2 regions of the Cellulomonas sp. plas2 genome follow, and region 2 is predicted to be linked to the other one. Evidence: riboswitches for the same ligand, from Rfam matches in the RefSeq annotation. Region 2 holds a riboswitch; the other holds the start of a gene.
The links. Region 2 has a riboswitch for thiamine pyrophosphate ahead of AC2TDM_RS13770 (YkoF family thiamine/hydroxymethylpyrimidine-binding protein). Riboswitches for the same ligand answer to the same signal wherever they lie in the genome.
Positions count from the first base shown of each region.

Region 1: it holds a riboswitch for thiamine pyrophosphate, as region 2 does, so the genes downstream of both, AC2TDM_RS16150 (thiamine ABC transporter substrate-binding protein) here and AC2TDM_RS13770 (YkoF family thiamine/hydroxymethylpyrimidine-binding protein) in region 2, are expected to answer to the same signal.

Region 1 covers NZ_CM170155.1:3,633,795-3,641,658, forward strand. The annotation lists gene AC2TDM_RS16135 (haloacid dehalogenase type II) at 1-629, opposite strand, end outside; gene AC2TDM_RS16140 (ABC transporter ATP-binding protein) at 638-1,681, opposite strand; gene AC2TDM_RS16145 (ABC transporter permease) at 1,675-3,417, opposite strand; gene AC2TDM_RS16150 (thiamine ABC transporter substrate-binding protein) at 3,512-4,648, opposite strand; TPP riboswitch at 4,746-4,875, opposite strand; gene AC2TDM_RS16155 (DUF4235 domain-containing protein) at 5,001-5,291, shown strand; gene AC2TDM_RS16160 (hypothetical protein) at 5,364-5,792, opposite strand; gene mnhG (monovalent cation/H(+) antiporter subunit G) at 5,886-6,350, opposite strand; gene AC2TDM_RS16170 (MrpF/PhaF family protein) at 6,347-6,865, opposite strand; gene AC2TDM_RS16175 (Na+/H+ antiporter subunit E) at 6,862-7,425, opposite strand; gene AC2TDM_RS16180 (Na+/H+ antiporter subunit D) at 7,422-7,864, opposite strand, start outside.
Region 2 covers NZ_CM170155.1:3,089,837-3,097,700, reverse strand. The annotation lists gene AC2TDM_RS13780 (ATP-binding cassette domain-containing protein) at 1-24, opposite strand, end outside; gene AC2TDM_RS13775 (ECF transporter S component) at 21-644, opposite strand; gene AC2TDM_RS13770 (YkoF family thiamine/hydroxymethylpyrimidine-binding protein) at 641-1,411, opposite strand; TPP riboswitch at 1,461-1,566, opposite strand; gene AC2TDM_RS13765 (dihydrofolate reductase family protein) at 1,678-2,301, opposite strand; gene AC2TDM_RS13760 (hypothetical protein) at 2,621-3,763, shown strand; gene AC2TDM_RS13755 (MOSC domain-containing protein) at 3,832-4,380, opposite strand; gene AC2TDM_RS13750 (hypothetical protein) at 4,373-4,765, opposite strand; gene AC2TDM_RS13745 (hypothetical protein) at 4,799-5,413, opposite strand; gene AC2TDM_RS13740 (molybdenum cofactor biosysynthesis protein) at 5,655-6,233, opposite strand; gene AC2TDM_RS13735 (hypothetical protein) at 6,233-6,586, opposite strand; gene AC2TDM_RS13730 (hypothetical protein) at 6,655-7,864, opposite strand, start outside.

The sequences.
Region 1 (7,864 bases), 540 kb from region 2:
TACGGGGTCCCGGTGCGGTCGATCCACGCCGTCCGCAGACCGGCGCGCGACGCCCCGTCGACGTCCCACGGGTGCACGGCCGCGAGCATCATCTGCTCCGGCTCGGTGCCGCACCGCCGCGCCGCGTACGCGTAGGCGTTGCGCGCGGGCTTCCAGGCGCCGGCGTCGTCGACCGAGAGCACGTCGTCGACGAGGTGCGCGACCCCGCCCCGGTCGAGCAGCCCCCGCGTGGAGGCCACCGAGCCGTTGCTCAGGGTCACGCACCGGACGCCGAGGCCGGCCAGCCCCTCGAGCCCCTCCCGGACGTCCGGGTGCAGGCCCAGGTCGGACAGCCCCGCCAGCACGTGGTCGACCGACTCGTCGAGCGGGCGCGTGAGCGGCTGCGCCGCGAGCTGGACCCGCAGCGCTGCCCCGGCCACGTCGGTGAAGGCCGCCGGAGCACCCGCGGCCGTCAGCGCGAAGCCGTCCCGCAGGACGGTCGCGAACCAGGTCGTCACCAGGTGCTCGGGTGCGCCGACCTCCACGAGCCGGCCGCCCAGCGGCGCCATGTCCGAGAGCGTCTCGTTGACGTCGAGGACGACGACGTCGGGCCGGTCGTGCGTGTCGCTGCCGGCGGTGCTCTCGTCCACGGTGCTCCTCAGCCTGTCGCGCTCCTGGCGCCGACGGGGACGACCCGGTCGGGGTCCACCACCAGCGGCACGCTCGAGCCGACGGAGCCCGTCCAGCCGACGGGCGCCGCGGCGGTCACCACCCCGAGGCCCTGCACCGAGACGAGGACCTCCGTCCGGCCCCGGCGGGCACGGACCCGCACGACGCGGCCGTCGGTGGTCCCCGCGCCGGACGACGCGACGACGAGGGCGCCGGGGGCCAGCGCCACGGTCGCGGCGTCGCCCGCCCCCAGCACGGCCCGGGGCACGACCGCCTCGAACCCCAGGAACGCCGCCACCTCCGGGCCCGCCGGGGACCGCCACAGCTCCGTCGGCGTCCCCACCTGCAGCAGCCGCCCGGCGGACATCACGGCGACCCGGTCCGCCACCGCCGCGGCCTCGTCCTGGTCGTGCGTGACGAGGACCGCCGCGGTGCCCGTCGCCGCCAGGGCCGCGCGCAGGTCCTCGGCGAGCCGCTCCCGCAGGCCCTGGTCCAGCGCGGACAGGGGCTCGTCGAGCAGCAGGAGCCGGGGACGCGGCGCCAGCGCCCGGGCCAGCGCGACCCGCTGACGCTCCCCGCCCGACAGGGTGGCCACGGACCGGTCCGCGAAGCCCGCGAGCCCGACCAGCTCCAGCAGCTCGGCCACCCGAGCGCGACGGGTCGCGCGGGACGGGCGCGCGTCGCCCGGCCCCTCCAGCCCGTACGCGACGTTGCCCCCGACGTCGCGGTGCGGGAAGAGCTGCCCGTCCTGGAACAGCAGGCCGAACCCCCGCCGGTGCACGGGGACCTCGACCACCGACGCGCCGTCCCAGCGCACGTCCCCGCCCGCCACGGGCTCGAGCCCCGCGACGGCCCGCAGCAGCGAGGACTTGCCGCAGCCCGACGGCCCGAGCAGCGCCAGCACGCCGTCGGCCACCGCGAGGCTCACGCCGTCGACCGCAGCCGGTCCCGTGGCCGCGTACCGCACGACGAGGTCCCGCACCTCGAGCCCGCGCGCGGCACCCGGCCCCGCCGACGCCGTCTCGCTCACCAGTCGCTCACCGTCCCCGGCGCCCGCAGCCGCTCGCACGCGGCGATGACCACCGCCGTCAGCACCGCCAGCAGCACCGACGCCGCCAGCGCCTGCCCGTAGCTCTCCGCCCCCGGCCGCCCGATCAGCCGGTAGACCATGACGGGCAGCGTCGGCGCGTCGGCCCGGGCGACGAACGACGTCGCCCCGAACTCCCCGAGGGAGGCCGCGAGCGCGAACCCGACCGCCAGCCCGCCGGCCCGCGCGGCCAGCGCGCCGTCCACGGTCCGCAGCACCCGTCCGGGACCGGCCCCCAGCGTCGCCGCGACCTGCGGCAGCCGCGGGTCCACCGACCGCAGCACCGGCAGCACCGTCCGCACGACGAGCGGCACCGCCACCACGGCCTGCGCGACCGGCACGAGCAGCGGGCTCGTCCGCAGGTCGAGGTCCAGCCCGAACGGCCGGTGGAGCGCCAGCAGGAACCCCAGCCCGACGGTCACCGCCGACACCCCCAGCGGCAGCATGACCACCGCGTCGAGCACGGACACCGCCCGCCGCCCCACCGCCGCGCGCGGCCGCCGCGACAGCACGAGCGCGACGAGCACCCCCACCACCAGCGCCAGCACGGTCGCGTCGAGCGCCGCCCGCACGGAGGTCACGGTCGCGTCGAGCACGCTCACCGGCATCCCGTCGGCGCGTCGTGCCAGCGCCCGGTAATGGGCGAGCCCCCAGCCCTCGCCCACCCGCAGGGACCGCACGACGAGGTTGACCAGCGGGACGGCCAGCGCCACGACGGTCAGCGCCGTCACGACGAAGGCCGCCAGGTCCCCCCCGCGTCCCTCGCCGCGCGGCGTCCCCGGCACCCGCCGCAGCCGCAGCACCCGCTCCGACGCCCGCCGCGTCCCCAGCGGCAGCGCCCGCTCCCGCCGCGCCCGCAGCCGCCCGGCGACGAGCAGCACCGACGCCACGAGCACGAGCTGCACCACCGACAGGACCGCCGCGGCCCGCAGGTCCAGCAGCTGCACGGTCTGGATCCAGATCTCGGTCTCCACCGTCCCGTGCCGCAGCCCCCCGAGCACCAGCACGGTCCCGAAGGACGTGGCGCAGAACAGGAACACGAGCGACGCCGCGGACGCGATCGCGGGCGCCAGCGCCGGCAGCGTCACCGTCCGCAGCACCCGCCCGGGCGAGGCGCCCAGCGAGCGCGCCGCCTGCGCGGGCCGCTCGTCGAGCTGCGCCCACGTCCCGCCCACGGTCCGCACGACCACCGCGTAGTTGAAGAACACGAGCGCCGCGACGATCCCCGCCAGCGACCCGTCCCACCCGAGGAACCCCAGCGGCCCGCCCTCGACGAGCAGCGACCGGAACGCCACGCCGACCACGACCGTGGGCAGCACGAACGGCACGGTCACCAGCGCCCGGACCAGGTCCCGCCCGGGGAACCGGCACCGGTGCAGCACGTACGCGCCCGGCACGCCGAGCCCCACGGCGACCACGGTGGCCAGCGACGCCTGCAGCAGCGTCTGCCCGACGACCCGCCAGGTGCGGGGCCGGGCGAAGACGTCGCCGAAGCCCGACAGGTCCAGGGCGCCGTCGGCGACGAACCCGCGGGTCACCGTCGCGACCACGGGCCACGCGAAGAACAGCCCGAGCACGACGAGCGGCACGAGCACCGCCACCGTCCAGCCGAGCACCTGCGCGGGGGACGGCCGCGGCCCGCGCCCCTGCGCCGACCTCCCGCGCGCGGCGCCCGCCGGCACGGGACGGAGCCCGGCCGGCGGGGTCGCCGAGGGGACGCCGGCCGGCAGCGGCGGGGCGGCGGTCTCCTCGCGCAGGGTCACCGGACGCGTCCGCTCAGCCGGTCACGACGTCGGTCCAGCGCTGCAGCCACTCCTCGCGGTGCGCCTCGACGTCCGCGGCGGGCACCTCGAACGGCTGCTCGGCCAGGGGCGCCCAGCGCGCCCACTCCTCCGGCAGCTCCACGGCGGTGCTCACCGGGTACACGTACATCGACGTGGGCACGTCGGCCTGCACCTCGTCGGAGAGCAGGAAGTCGAGGAGCTGCGCGGCGCCCTCGGGGTTCTCGGCCCCGGCCAGCACGCCGGCGTACTCGACCTGGCGGAAGCAGGTGTCCAGCAGGGCGGCGGTCGTCGGCTCGTCGCCGCCCTCGGGCACCGTGAAGGGGATGGACGAGGCGTACGAGAGCACGATCGGCCGCTCGCCCCCGCCGCCGCCCCCGCTGAAGTCGGTGTAGTACGCGTCGGACCAGCCGTCGACGACCCGCAGGCCGTTGTCGGTCAGGGCCTGCCAGTAGTCCGCCCAGCCGTCCTCTCCGAACGCCGCGACCGTCGTCAGCAGGAACGCCAGCCCGGGCGACGAGGAGACCGCGCTCGGGACCACGGTGAGGTCCCGGTACTCGGGCTTCGTGAGGTCCTCCAGGGTCGTCGGCTCAGCCAGGCTCTTCTCCGTGAACCAGGCGCGGTCGACGTTGAGGCACACGTCGCTGTAGTCGACCGCCGTCAGGGCGCCCTCGTCGTCGCCCTCCACCGCGTACTCCTGCGCGTCCGCGAGCGCCGCCGCGGACAGCTCCGCGGGCTCGACGACCCCCTCGTCCAGCGCGCGGGAGGCGAACGTGTTGTCGATGCCGAAGACGAGGTCGCCCAGCGGCGCGTCCTTGGTCAGCACCAGCTGGTTCGTCAGCGCACCGGCGTCGCCCTGCTGCAGGACCTCGACCTCCAGCCCGGTCTGCGCGGTGAAGTCCTCGAGCAACCCCTCGGACAGGGCGAAGGACTCGTGGGTGACGAGGGTGACGGTGCCGGTGGCCCCGCCGGACGCGTCAGCGGTGGCGGAACCCTCGTCGGACGACGAGGATCCGGCACCCACGGCCGAGCACGCGGCCAGGGCGGAGACGGACAGGGCGGCCGCCGACAGGCCGGCGACGACGCGCCGGCTGCCGCGCCTGCTGGTCCATGCGGTCAGGGTGGTGCTCACGTGGTGCTCCTCCTCGAGGGTGCAGGAGGGGGTCGCCGCGGCGCGCCGGCCGCGCACGTCCCGTGGACCACGGGCCGGACGACGCCGACGACCACGAGGACTGAGAAGCCCGACTCCCTACGCCGGTGCGAACCGGATCAGGTGCGAGGGTCTGCGGAGATCCGCACTCTCAGCGTCCCGCACACCGGCCGGAGGGCCGGGGGGCGGACGCTCCCCTGTCGTTCGGGGCGAGCATAGACCGCGCCCGACCCGGCCCGCGCACGCCGTCCTCGCACGGGCGGGCGGGCGCGCGCCCCGCTAGGTTGACCGGCGAGATCTCTCGACGAGCACCCGACGAGCACGAGGAGACGTGATGGCGGACGACGAGTCCGAGTCGACGACCGCGAAGGTCATCGGGATGGTGACGGCCCTCGGCACCGCCTGGGTCGCGCGCAAGGTGCTGGCCGCCGTCTGGACGAAGGCGACCGGCCACGCGCCGCCCGACCCGGCCACGAAGGACCCGGACATCAAGCTGTCGGAGGCGTTGCTCGCCGCCGCCGTCACGGGTGCGGTCGCCTACCTCTCGCGCGCTGTCGCGACGCGCGGCACCGCCCGCATCTCGGGCCGTGTGCGCGCCGCCCGCCCGCCACTGCCCAAGCGCTGAGGACCGGCCCGACGGCCCGGACCCCGACCGGGTGCGGGCCGTCGCCGTGCCCGCTCGGGCGCCACCACCCGGTCAGCGATCCGGTCGGCCGTCCGCCCAGAGCTCCGGCCGCGCCCGCAGGCGCAGGGACGAGCGCAGGAACAGCACGCCGAGGACGCCGTTCGTCGTGGCGGTCAGCAGGCGCACCGCGGCGCCGGTCCCGTCGGGTCCTGGCGCCGTGACGGCGAGCTGGACGGCCTGGGCGAGCAGCAGCGCCCCCCACACGAGGCCGGACAGCGGTCGGCCCGTCAGCCACCACGGTCGCGGCGGCGCGACCGCCTCCGCCGCCGGGTCCCGGAAGGTACGCACGGCCACCCCGACGACGAGGAGCTGCAGCGCGACGACGGCCGGAGCCGACGCACCCTGGCCGGACGTCGTCAGCAGCACCGCCAGGAGCAGCGCCGCCGCGAGGCCGGCCAGCAGGAAGTAGAAGAACTTCCCGGAGGGCGTGGTGATGCGCACGCGGGCACGCTAGCGGGCCGCCCCGCCTGCGACCCCGGACCTCGTGCCCGTGACGGCGTGCGGCGGTCAGAAGCAGTCGCGCACGAGGCCCGGCTACCCGCGCCGGGCAGCCGGGCGCGGGTCGTCGTGGGGGTCGTCGTCCTGGCGGTCGCGGGTGCGGCGGGCGTCGCCGCGCTCGTCCTGGTCGTCGAGGGCCTGCGCCTCGCGCTCGGCCTCGTCGAGGTCGGCCGTGAGCTCGTCGACGACGAGGGTGTCGTGGGGGACCTTGCCCGTGCGGTAGCCGGCGCGGCCGAGCAGGTGCGCGGCCACGGGGGCCGTGAGCATCTGGAAGACCGCGACCAGGACGAGGGCCCAGACGACGAGACCCGTCCGCAGCCGCAGGGCCAGGCCGAGCAGCACGAGGACCATGCCGAGCGTCTGCGGCTTGGTCGCGGCGTGCATGCGGGACAGCAGGTCGGGGAAGCGCACGGCGCCGACGCCCGCGACGAGCGCGAGCAGCGCGCCCGCGAGGAGCAGCACCGCCGAGGCGACGTCCGCCGTCGTCTCCCAGGCGCTCACCGGACCTCCCCCTCGGCGCCGCCGCCGTGCTCCTCCGGTGCGGCGTGCGCGCCGTGCTCGTCGGCGTGCTCGTCGGCGTGCTCGTCGGCGTGCTCGTCGGCGTGGCGGGTCTCGTCCGACGGGCCCTCGTCGGACGCGTCGCGGTCCTCGCGGCTCCTCGCGCCCGAGCGCTCGCGCTCGAGGGCCAGCGCCTCCTGGTGCTCCCGCTCCAGCGCCTCCGCGGCGATCTCCTCCTTCGTGCGCACACGCCCCTCGCCCTCGGGCTCGAGGTACGCGAAGCGCGCGATCGTCACCGAGCCGATGAACCCGACGAGGGACAGCGCGACGAGCACCGGCACGACGTCCGTCCGTCGCTCGACGGCGGCGAACACCGCGATCCCCGCGACCAGCACGGTGACGAGGATGTCGAGCGCGACGGTCCGGTCGAGCATCGAGGGACCGCGCTCGGCGCGGGTCAGCGCGAGCGCGGCGGCGACGACGAGCACCACCGCGCACACCACGGCGACCGCCGTCATGCGCGCACCTCCGCCCGGCCCGGCAGCAGGCCCGCCGCCCGCAGCTCCTCGTCGGAGGCGAAGGCGCGCAGCACGCGCTCCTCCTGGTCCAGCGCCTGCTGCCGCGCGCCCTCGACCCCGCCCGTGAGCCCGACGTCGAGGACGTGGATGTACAGCCGCCCCGTCAGCCGGTGCGCCTCCACGACGACCGACCCCGGCACGAGCGACAGCAGCTCGGCGGTCACCGTCATGTAGAGGTCGGAGTGCGAGCGCAGCTCCACCCGCACGACGGCGCTCCGCGGGCGCCGACCGGGCCGCAGCGCGACCCACGACACCTCGGCGCTGGCCCGGACCAGGTCGACGACGAACACCGCGACGAGGCGCACCAGCGCCAGCGGCCGCACCCGCCCGTGGAAGACCACCGGGGCCATCCGCAGCCCGCCGGTCACGAGGACCCCGAGCAGCGCGCCGGCCAGCACGTTCGCCACCGACAGGTCGCCCCAGAGCAGGACCCAGACGACCGTCAGCCACACGACGGTCAGCCACTGCGGCCGCCAGCGGCGGCGCGGGTGCAGGCTCATCCGCCACCCCCGCCCGTGGCGACCTCGTCCGACTCCCCGGTGCCGCGCAGCCCGTCGGGCAGGACGGCCTCGATGTACGGCGCGCGCTCGACGAGGGCCGTCGCCGCGCGCTCGGTGTACGCGTACAGCGGCCCGGCCGCGACCGTGAGCCCCAGGCCGACGACGACGAGCGCCGCGGCCGGCAGCACCATGCCCAGCGGCAGGTGGACCGGCCGGATCTCCTCCGGCGGCACCTGCCAGAACGCCTTGTTCCACGCCTTCACCAGCGCGTAGAGCGTGAGCAGCGACGTCACGACGGACCCGACGACGAGGACCATGGGCAGCCACGCGTCCTCCCGGACCCCGGCCTGCAGCAGCCCGAGCTTGCCCAGGAAGCCGGACAGCGGCGGGATGCCCGCGAGGTTCATCGCGGGCACGAAGAACAGGATCGCCAGCACGG
Region 2 (7,864 bases):
GAGCGCGAGCGCGGGCGTGCTCACCGGCCGCCGGGGCGCAGGGCGTCCCGGCCGATGGCGTAGTTGTCGACGACGCCGGTGCGGGCGAGCGCGTCGACGAGCACCTTGGCCAGCAGCCCGCCGAGCACGAGGCCGCTGGCCACCTGCAGGCCGAACCGCAGGAGCAGCAGGTCCTGCCCGTACCATCCGGCGCGGAAGGCCGAGAAGAAGAACACGAGCCCGGCGCCGCACAGCCCCGACAGCGCGAAGGTGGCCCAGCCGAACCGCCGGTAGCGGGTGAGCGCGAACGGCAGCTCGCTGCCCACGCCCTGCAGCAGCGCGGACACGACGAGCAGCGGCCCGACCGGCGAGCCGAGGAAGACGACCTCGACGACGGAGGCGAGCACCTCGGCCAGGACGCCGGCACCGGGCCGCCGCACGATCGCCACGGCGAGCGGCGCCGCGAGCAGCCAGCCGCCGAGCAGCAGGTGCTGCGCGAGGTCGCCGGCCGGGCCCATGGCGATGCTCAGGCCGTTCCAGCCCTGGACGAGCGCCCAGTAGGCGAACCCGAAGACGACGCCGAGGACGACGACGAGCACGAGCTCGCGCAGCGACCAGGACCCGCGGCGGGCGCCGGTCGGGGTGGGGGCGGAGGTGGCGGTCACCGGTCGGCCCCCGTCGTGGTGGTGGCCGTCGTGCTGGCGGCGGTCGTCGTCGGCGAGCCGAGGGAGACCGTGAGGTGCGTGACGACGTGCGGGACGTGCGCGCCGACCTGCGCCCACGCGTCGGCGGCGGTGGCGAGGACGTCGGCGAGGTCGCCCGAGAGGCGGGTGGCGTAGTGCGCCGCCCCGGTCGCGGTGCCGCGGTCGCGGGCGGCGGCGATGGCGGCCTCGATGTGGACCATGTGGTCGCCGACGGGTCCGTCGGCGCTGCCGCTGTGGACGCCGCCCTCGTCGAGCAGCGGGTAGAGCGACCACTGCGCGACGGCGGGCACTCCGGTCGGGGCGAGCCGCACGGGCGGCGTGGTGGGCAGGCCGGTGACCGTCAGGTCGCACGTCACCTCGCCGGGGCAGCCGCGAGAGAGCAGCGCGTGCGCGACGACGTGCCCGCCGCCGGTGCGCCGGTGAGCGGCGGTGAGGATGCCGGCGAGGTAGGCGACGAGGCGCTCCTCGGCGGGCGTCTCGCGGGCGCCGACGTAGGTGCTGACATCGTCGGTCTCCAGGACGAGACCGTCGGTGAGGCCGGCGGCGGCCGCGTCGTCGAGCGCGCCAAGGATGACCTCGACGAACCGGTCGGTGTGCGGGTGCAGGCTGAACCGCATCCCGATGCCGAGGGTCTGCGGGGTGGCGTCGGTGCTGGCGGTGCCGGTGGTCGTGCTGGTCGCGCCCGTGGCGTCCGGCACGGGCCGGCGCTCGGTCGTGGTGGTGCTCATGGCGGTCCCCTTCGGGCCCGTGGGTACGTCGAGACCACCTCGACGCGCGTCGAGGTGGTGCCCTGCTCCCTACGCCGGTACGAACCGGATCAGGTTCACGGGTCTGCGGACCGTCCGCACTCTCAGCGCTCCTCAGCGCTCCCCGGGGGTGCGCCGACCGTAGCGGATCGCCACCGCCGAACGCACGCCCCGGTGCTCGTGAGCAGAGCGGCAGACCCGGCGGACTGCCGCTCCTCCCTGGCGCCCCGTGGGGCGGTCGTGACCCGTCAGCGGGGGTCGTCGCCGGCGCCCGGCACCTTGTCGGTCACGTCCTCGTAGGCCTGCGCGCCGGGGAGCTCCGCGGGGGCGTAGCAGAGACGGACGACGCCGGTGGGGAAGACGTCGGACCGCAGCAGGCGGAGCGGCTGGATGTCCTCGCCCTCGTCGAACAGGCGCTCACCGTGCCGTGCGGCGACGGGGTGGACGAGCAGGCGCAGCTCGTCGAGCAGGCCGGCGGCGAGCAGCTGCCGGACCACGGAGATCGACCCGGGGACGAGGACCTTGCCGACCGCGGGGTCGTCCTTGAGCGCGCGGGCCGCGGCGACGACGTCGGGGGCGGCCTCGACGTTGCGCCAGCCGAGGTCGCCGCTGCCGCGGGTCGCCACGACCTTCCGGGTGTCGCCGAGCTGGGTGGCGAACCCCGCGTCCTCACCGCCGGCGGCCTCCCGTTCCGGCCAGGCGCCGGCGAAGCTGTCGTAGGTGACGCGGCCGAGGAGCAGGACGTCGACGTCCTCGTAGTCCTCGCCGACCGCCGCGCCCATGCGGTCGTCGAAGTAGGGGAAGTGCCAGGCGGGGTCGATCTCGACGACCCCGTCGAGGGCGCTGAACAGGGTGCTGACGATCGTGGCCACGCAGGTCCTCCTCGGACGGTCGCGTCCGCCGGGTGCGGGTGCTTCAGGGGTGCAGACCCGGAGACGGGCCCGGAGTCATCGGCCGTCGGTGGGGCTCGTGGGCCCGCGTCGCAGCGCGCGGACGGGTGGTCCCGCGCCAGGCTTCACCCGCTGCGGTCACACCCTCCGGCACCCGGCCGATGATCTGATGGTGACCGTGCTGCCGCCCCACCCGTCGTCCCCGCCCACGACGGGCGCCGACGTGTGGTCGGCAGACCCCGTCACAGGCGCGGCCACGGGTGGTCCCGGGCGGCCTCGTCGGCGTCGCGGGGCGGGCGCGATGGCGGGACTCGTCGTCGCCGCGGGGGCGCTGGGGGCGGCGGTGTGGCTCACCGGCGCGGGTGGCGCCGGCACGGACGGGCTCGTCCAGGCGCTGCCGTCGGGCGCGGTGCGGGACCTCGTCGAGGACCTGGTGCCGACGGGGGCCGTCGCGGTCCCCGCGCCCTCCGCGGAGGTCGCGGCGCTGGCCGACGAGGCGCACCTGTCGACCGAGGGGCGCGAGCTGTTCGTCGCCGCGCGACCGGAGCTGCTGGACGCGGCGACCTTCGTCGGGCGGCGCAGCGACGGCACCGGGACGGATCCGGGCGCGGATCCCGGGGCCCCGAGCGGGGTGGCGGTCGGCTGCTACCAGCGCGGCGCGCAGGACTCGATCGTGCTGTACCGGCCGGCGGACGAGCGGCTGCGGGGGTCCGTCGTCGAGACCGCTGCCCACGAGACGCTGCACGCGGGCTGGGAACGGCTCGGCGACGAGGAGCGTGCGCGCCTGGTGCCGCTGCTGGAGGCGGCGCTCGCCGCCGTGCCGGCGGAGGACCGCCTGCACGCGCAGCTCGCCGGCTCGGTCGGGGACCGTCCCGAGAGCCGGCCGACGGAGCTGTTCGCCTACCTCGGCATGCAGGCGTGGCGCGAGGGCGGCCTCGACCCCGCGCTCGAGGCGGCCTGGGGGCGGTTCGTCGAGGACCGGGCCGCGCTCGTCGGGGTGCACGCGGCGTGGCGCGGGGCGTTGGACGCGACGGCCGCGGAGATCCGCTCGGCGTCGGACGCCCTCGTCGCACGGGAGGGCGCGGACGCGCAGGCGCGGGCGCTGTACGAGCGGGACGCGGCGTCGCGCGACGTGTACCGCGAGGCCTGGACCGCGAAGTCCGCGGAGGTGGCGGCGATGGGAGCGGCCGAGCGGGACGGGCTGCTGCTGTCCTGGACGTGGTGGGACGGCACGGAGCTGCCGATGGCGCCGGCCGAGGACACGCTCGCCACCGCGGCGGATCTGCTCGCACGCGACGACGCCGCGCTGCCGCCGCGCCTCGCGGCCCTGGAGGCGGCGGAGGCGGCGACGGCGGCCGAGCGGGCGCGCGTCGAGGCGCTGGCCGCGGACCTCACGGCGTTGCAGGTGCAGCTCGACCCGGTGCAGGCGGCGGCGGGGGGCTGAGGGCCGCCGCGCTCGTCGGGGACCCCGCTCGTCGCGGCGTCGCGCTCGTCGGGCGGCGGGCGCGGCTGTCAGACGGGTCCGAGCGGCACGGGGGTCCCGGGCGGGCGCTCGACGACGATCGTGTCGTCCGCCTGCACGGGGCCGCCGGCGACGACCACCGCCATCACACCGGCGCGGCGGACCACGCCCCCGTCCGCGTCGCGTCCGACGAGGCGCGCCATGAGGCCGGGCGCGAGGCCGTCGATCTGCCGGCAGGGGGACCGCAGACCGGTCAGCCGGACCGCCGCCGTGCCGCCGAGGTGCAGCACCGTGCCCGTGGGCAGGGCCAGGAGGTCGACGCCGCGGGTGGTCACGTTCTCGCCGAGCCCGCCCGGGTCGACGGCCCAGCGCTCGGCGGCGACCTCGGCGAGCAGCTCCTGGGCCAGGAGGTGCACCTGGCGGAGGTTGGGGCGCTCGGGGTGGTAACGCTTGTCGTGCCGGTGCTGGACCGTCACGCCGGCGTGCGCGTCGCCCTCGACGCCCCAGCCCTCGACGAGGTCGATGCTGCCCGTCGTGGGCTTGCTGAAGCCGTGCCGGGCGGACCGGCTGACGGCGACGACGGTCGCGCGCTCAGTCATGGGCGTGCCGGCCGAGCGCGTCCACGACGTGGGCGTCGCCGGTGAAGGGACGCAGGGACGGCGGCGCCGGGAGGGGCAGGACGGTGCGGCGCGTCGGCACGTCGACCGCGCCGTGGTCGTCCGTGGAGACCACGACGCGGTCGCTGCCCACCTCGGTCAGACGCACGCGCTCGACGCGGCCGTCGTCGCGCCGGAGCTCCCAGACCCCCGCGAGCCACCCCAGCCCGCGGGCGTCCAGGGCCTCCTCGGCCTCGGACCAGCCCGTGGGGGCGGTGAGGTCGCGGCCGAGCCGGTCGACGGCGACGACCTCGTCGCCCTCGGGCCGGATCCACCCGAGCAGCTCGCGGTCGCCGGTGCGTCGGTGCTCCACCCAGTCCTCGCCCACGCGGCGAGCATAGGAGGCGCGCGCGCAAGGCCGTCAGGACATGCGCGCCGTCGTGCGCACCTGCGCGAGGACCTCGGAGGGGCCGCTGAAAGGGTCGTAGCCGTCGTAGCGGGTCATCGTGGCGCTGGCCGCGTAGGTGCCTGCGACGAGGGCGTCGCCGTGGTACCCGCCGGGGAGGCGGGACCACACGCGCACGGTGACGGTCTGGGTGCGGCCGGTGCAGGCGACGACCGTGCCGGGCCACGTGTGGGCGTCCACGACGGCCGCGGCGGAGCCGACGCGGAGGTCGACCGCGACGAACGTGCCGTCCTGGGGCGTGCAGCGGACGCGGACCTTGGCGTCGGCGACGTAGCCGTTCCACTCGACGTCGTACTCGTCCGTGAGGTCGCGTCGGATGGTGACGGAGGTGACCGGGCGCGGGCCGGCGAAGCCGTCCTGGGCGAGCGAGCCGTGCGTCGTCAGCGGCGTGGCGGCCGCAGACGATCCGGAGGACGTCCCCGCGGACGGGGCCGCCTGCGCCGCGACGGGTGCGAGGCCGAGGAGGAGACCGGCGGCGAGGCCGGCCGCGGCGGTGCGGCGGGCGGTGCGGCGGGTGCGGCGGGCGGCGGTGGCGCCGGTGCTGCTGCGGAGGTGCGTACGAGTCGTCATGGTGTGCCCCCTGGACGTCGTCGTCGTCCCGGCCCTGGTCGGCCGGGCGTCGTGCGTGCACCGCGCGGGCCGTCACCGGTCCGTGTGGTGCGCGACGATCATGTCGCCCGTCCGTGCGGGTGGCTGCGGCCGAACGGGTGAACGGCGGGGTGAAAGGGCTGTGCCGGCTCAAGGTCGGGCGGCGGGGTGCCGGGGGTCGGCGGGCCCCGTGGCCCCTGCACCGCAGTGCCGGGGCGGGGGGTCAGGGCTCCGAGGGCGCGGGCGTCAGGACGGTGACGGTGACGTGGCCGGTGCGCAGGACGCCGTCGTCGAGGGGGACGCAGCGGACGCCGCCCGTGCGCCGCATCGCGCGGAAGGCCCCGGGGCCGACGACGACGTCCATCCAGGCGCACGGACGGGCCGGGCGACGGACGTCGAGGCGGACGGGGCCGTCGCCGGAGTCGAGGACGACGACCGAGCCGACGAGGTCGTCCACGGCGAGGCCGCGCACCAGGACGTTGCGCCGGACCTCGGCCAGCCCGGTCCCCGGTGGGAGGTGCTCGGCGGCGATGAGGGTGACGGCGGCGTCGCGGTGCGCGCGGTGGCCGAAGTACCGGTCCCCGACGAGGCCCAGCCCGGCCCGGACCTGCACGGCGTCGACGAGCTCGTCGGACGTGCCGGGTGCCGGGCCGTCGGAGGGTCGGCCCTCGTACCGGTGCACGGGGGAGACGAGCAGCTGCTCGATCCGCGCGGTGGTCGTCGTCACCGGTCGTCCCACGGTGGTGGACGCGGTGGTGGCGGCGGTGGTCGACGAGGTGGTGGCCGAGGTCTCCTCCGGCATCAGCCACGCCCCGGTGGCACGGCGAACTGGTCGAGCGCGGCCGCCACCACGTCCCTCGCTGCCCGGGCGAGTTCGTCGGCGGTGTCGCCGGCGGTGGCGCCGGTCGTCGTGCTCGTCGTCGTCGTGCTCGTCGTCGCCGTGCTCGTCGTCGTGCTCGTCGTCGTGCCGGGGTGGCGTGCGCGGGCCGACCGCCACGCCGAGGTGAGCGCCGCCAGCGCGTCCTGCGGCGTCGCCGCGGGCACCCGCTCGAGGACGGCCGGCACGAGCCAGGCGGGGTCGAGCGTGCCGGACGGCGGTGCGAACACGCGCTCGCCGCTGGTCCAGTCCGTGGGGGATCCCGCCGCGTGCGCCATGCGTCGATGGTGCCACCACGACCGGCTCACGACCCCGTGCGTGGGTGGCCGAGGGCCAGGAGGCGTCGTCAGCCGACCGGGAGGCGGGAGCCGGGGCTGACGTTGCCGGCGGTGTCGACGGCGAAGACGACGACCGTCCACTGCTCGTCGGCGGGGAGCGCGGGCAGCACCGTGGACGGCGTGCGACCGGCCGCGAGGGGCAGGCCGCTCGTCGGGGCGGCGTCGTCGCCGTCGCCGGGGACGAGCCGCGCGACGGTGGCGGCGAGGTCGCCGGACGCCGAGGGCGCCCAGGTGACCGTGCGGGTGCCGCCGACCTCGACGAGGGTCAGGCCCGTGGGTGGCGCCGGCGCGCGCAGGTCGTCGCGGTCCCGGAACCGGAGCTGCGCGTGCAGGGTGCGGTGCGGGGCGGCGGGGTCGTGCAGGACGACGTCGAGGTCCGCGGCGAGCACCGTCCCGGCACGGTCGACGTCGAACCGCCGGACCGTCTGCCGCCCGACGACGAGCGGCCAGCCGCGGCCGTCCAGCGTCACCCGGGCCCACCGCTGGGTGAGGTCGGTCCCGGTGTGCGACGGCCCGAGGCGCGGGCGGCCGCCGCCGACGGTCAGCGTCGCGGCACCGGCCTCCGGCGACAGCCGGTAGGGGGAGCCGGTGCTGAAGGCGACCACGCCGGGCGCGGGGCGCCGGGCGACCAGGGCCGTCGTGCCGCCCTCGACCCAGCGGTGCAGGCGGCCCTGGCCCAGGCCGTCGTCCCGGGTGACGACGAGGGTCGTGACGCCGGGCGGGGCCTCGCCGGCCAGGTCGGCCGTGACGGGTCCCGTCGGGGCCGTGACCGTGAGCGCGGCGGTGCGGGGGCCTGCCGTGGTCGGGGAGAAGCCGAGCAGGAGCACGCACGTCCCGCCGGCCGGGAGGACGCGTCCGGAGCACCCGTCCTCGGTGACCTGCCAGTCGTCGCGGTGCGGTCCGGTGAGGGTCGCCGCGCCGAGGGCCACGGGTGCCGACGAGACGTTGCGGACGAGCTCGGGGGCGACCACGGGCACCGACCCGACGGGGGTCGACGGCCAGTGCAGGTGCGTGCCGGCCAGGCTCACGGGGGACGCCGCCGCGTGCTCCTCGGCGTCGGCGCGCTCCGCCTGCGGGCTCGCCGGGCCGGCGCGCTGCTGGCCGAAGAACGCGCCGACCGTGGTGGTGTCGGGGGTGCGCAGGACCACGTCCCACCGCACGAGGCGTCCTGCCGGGTCGACGTCCCAGGCGAGCACGTCGAGGTCGCCCGCGAACGGC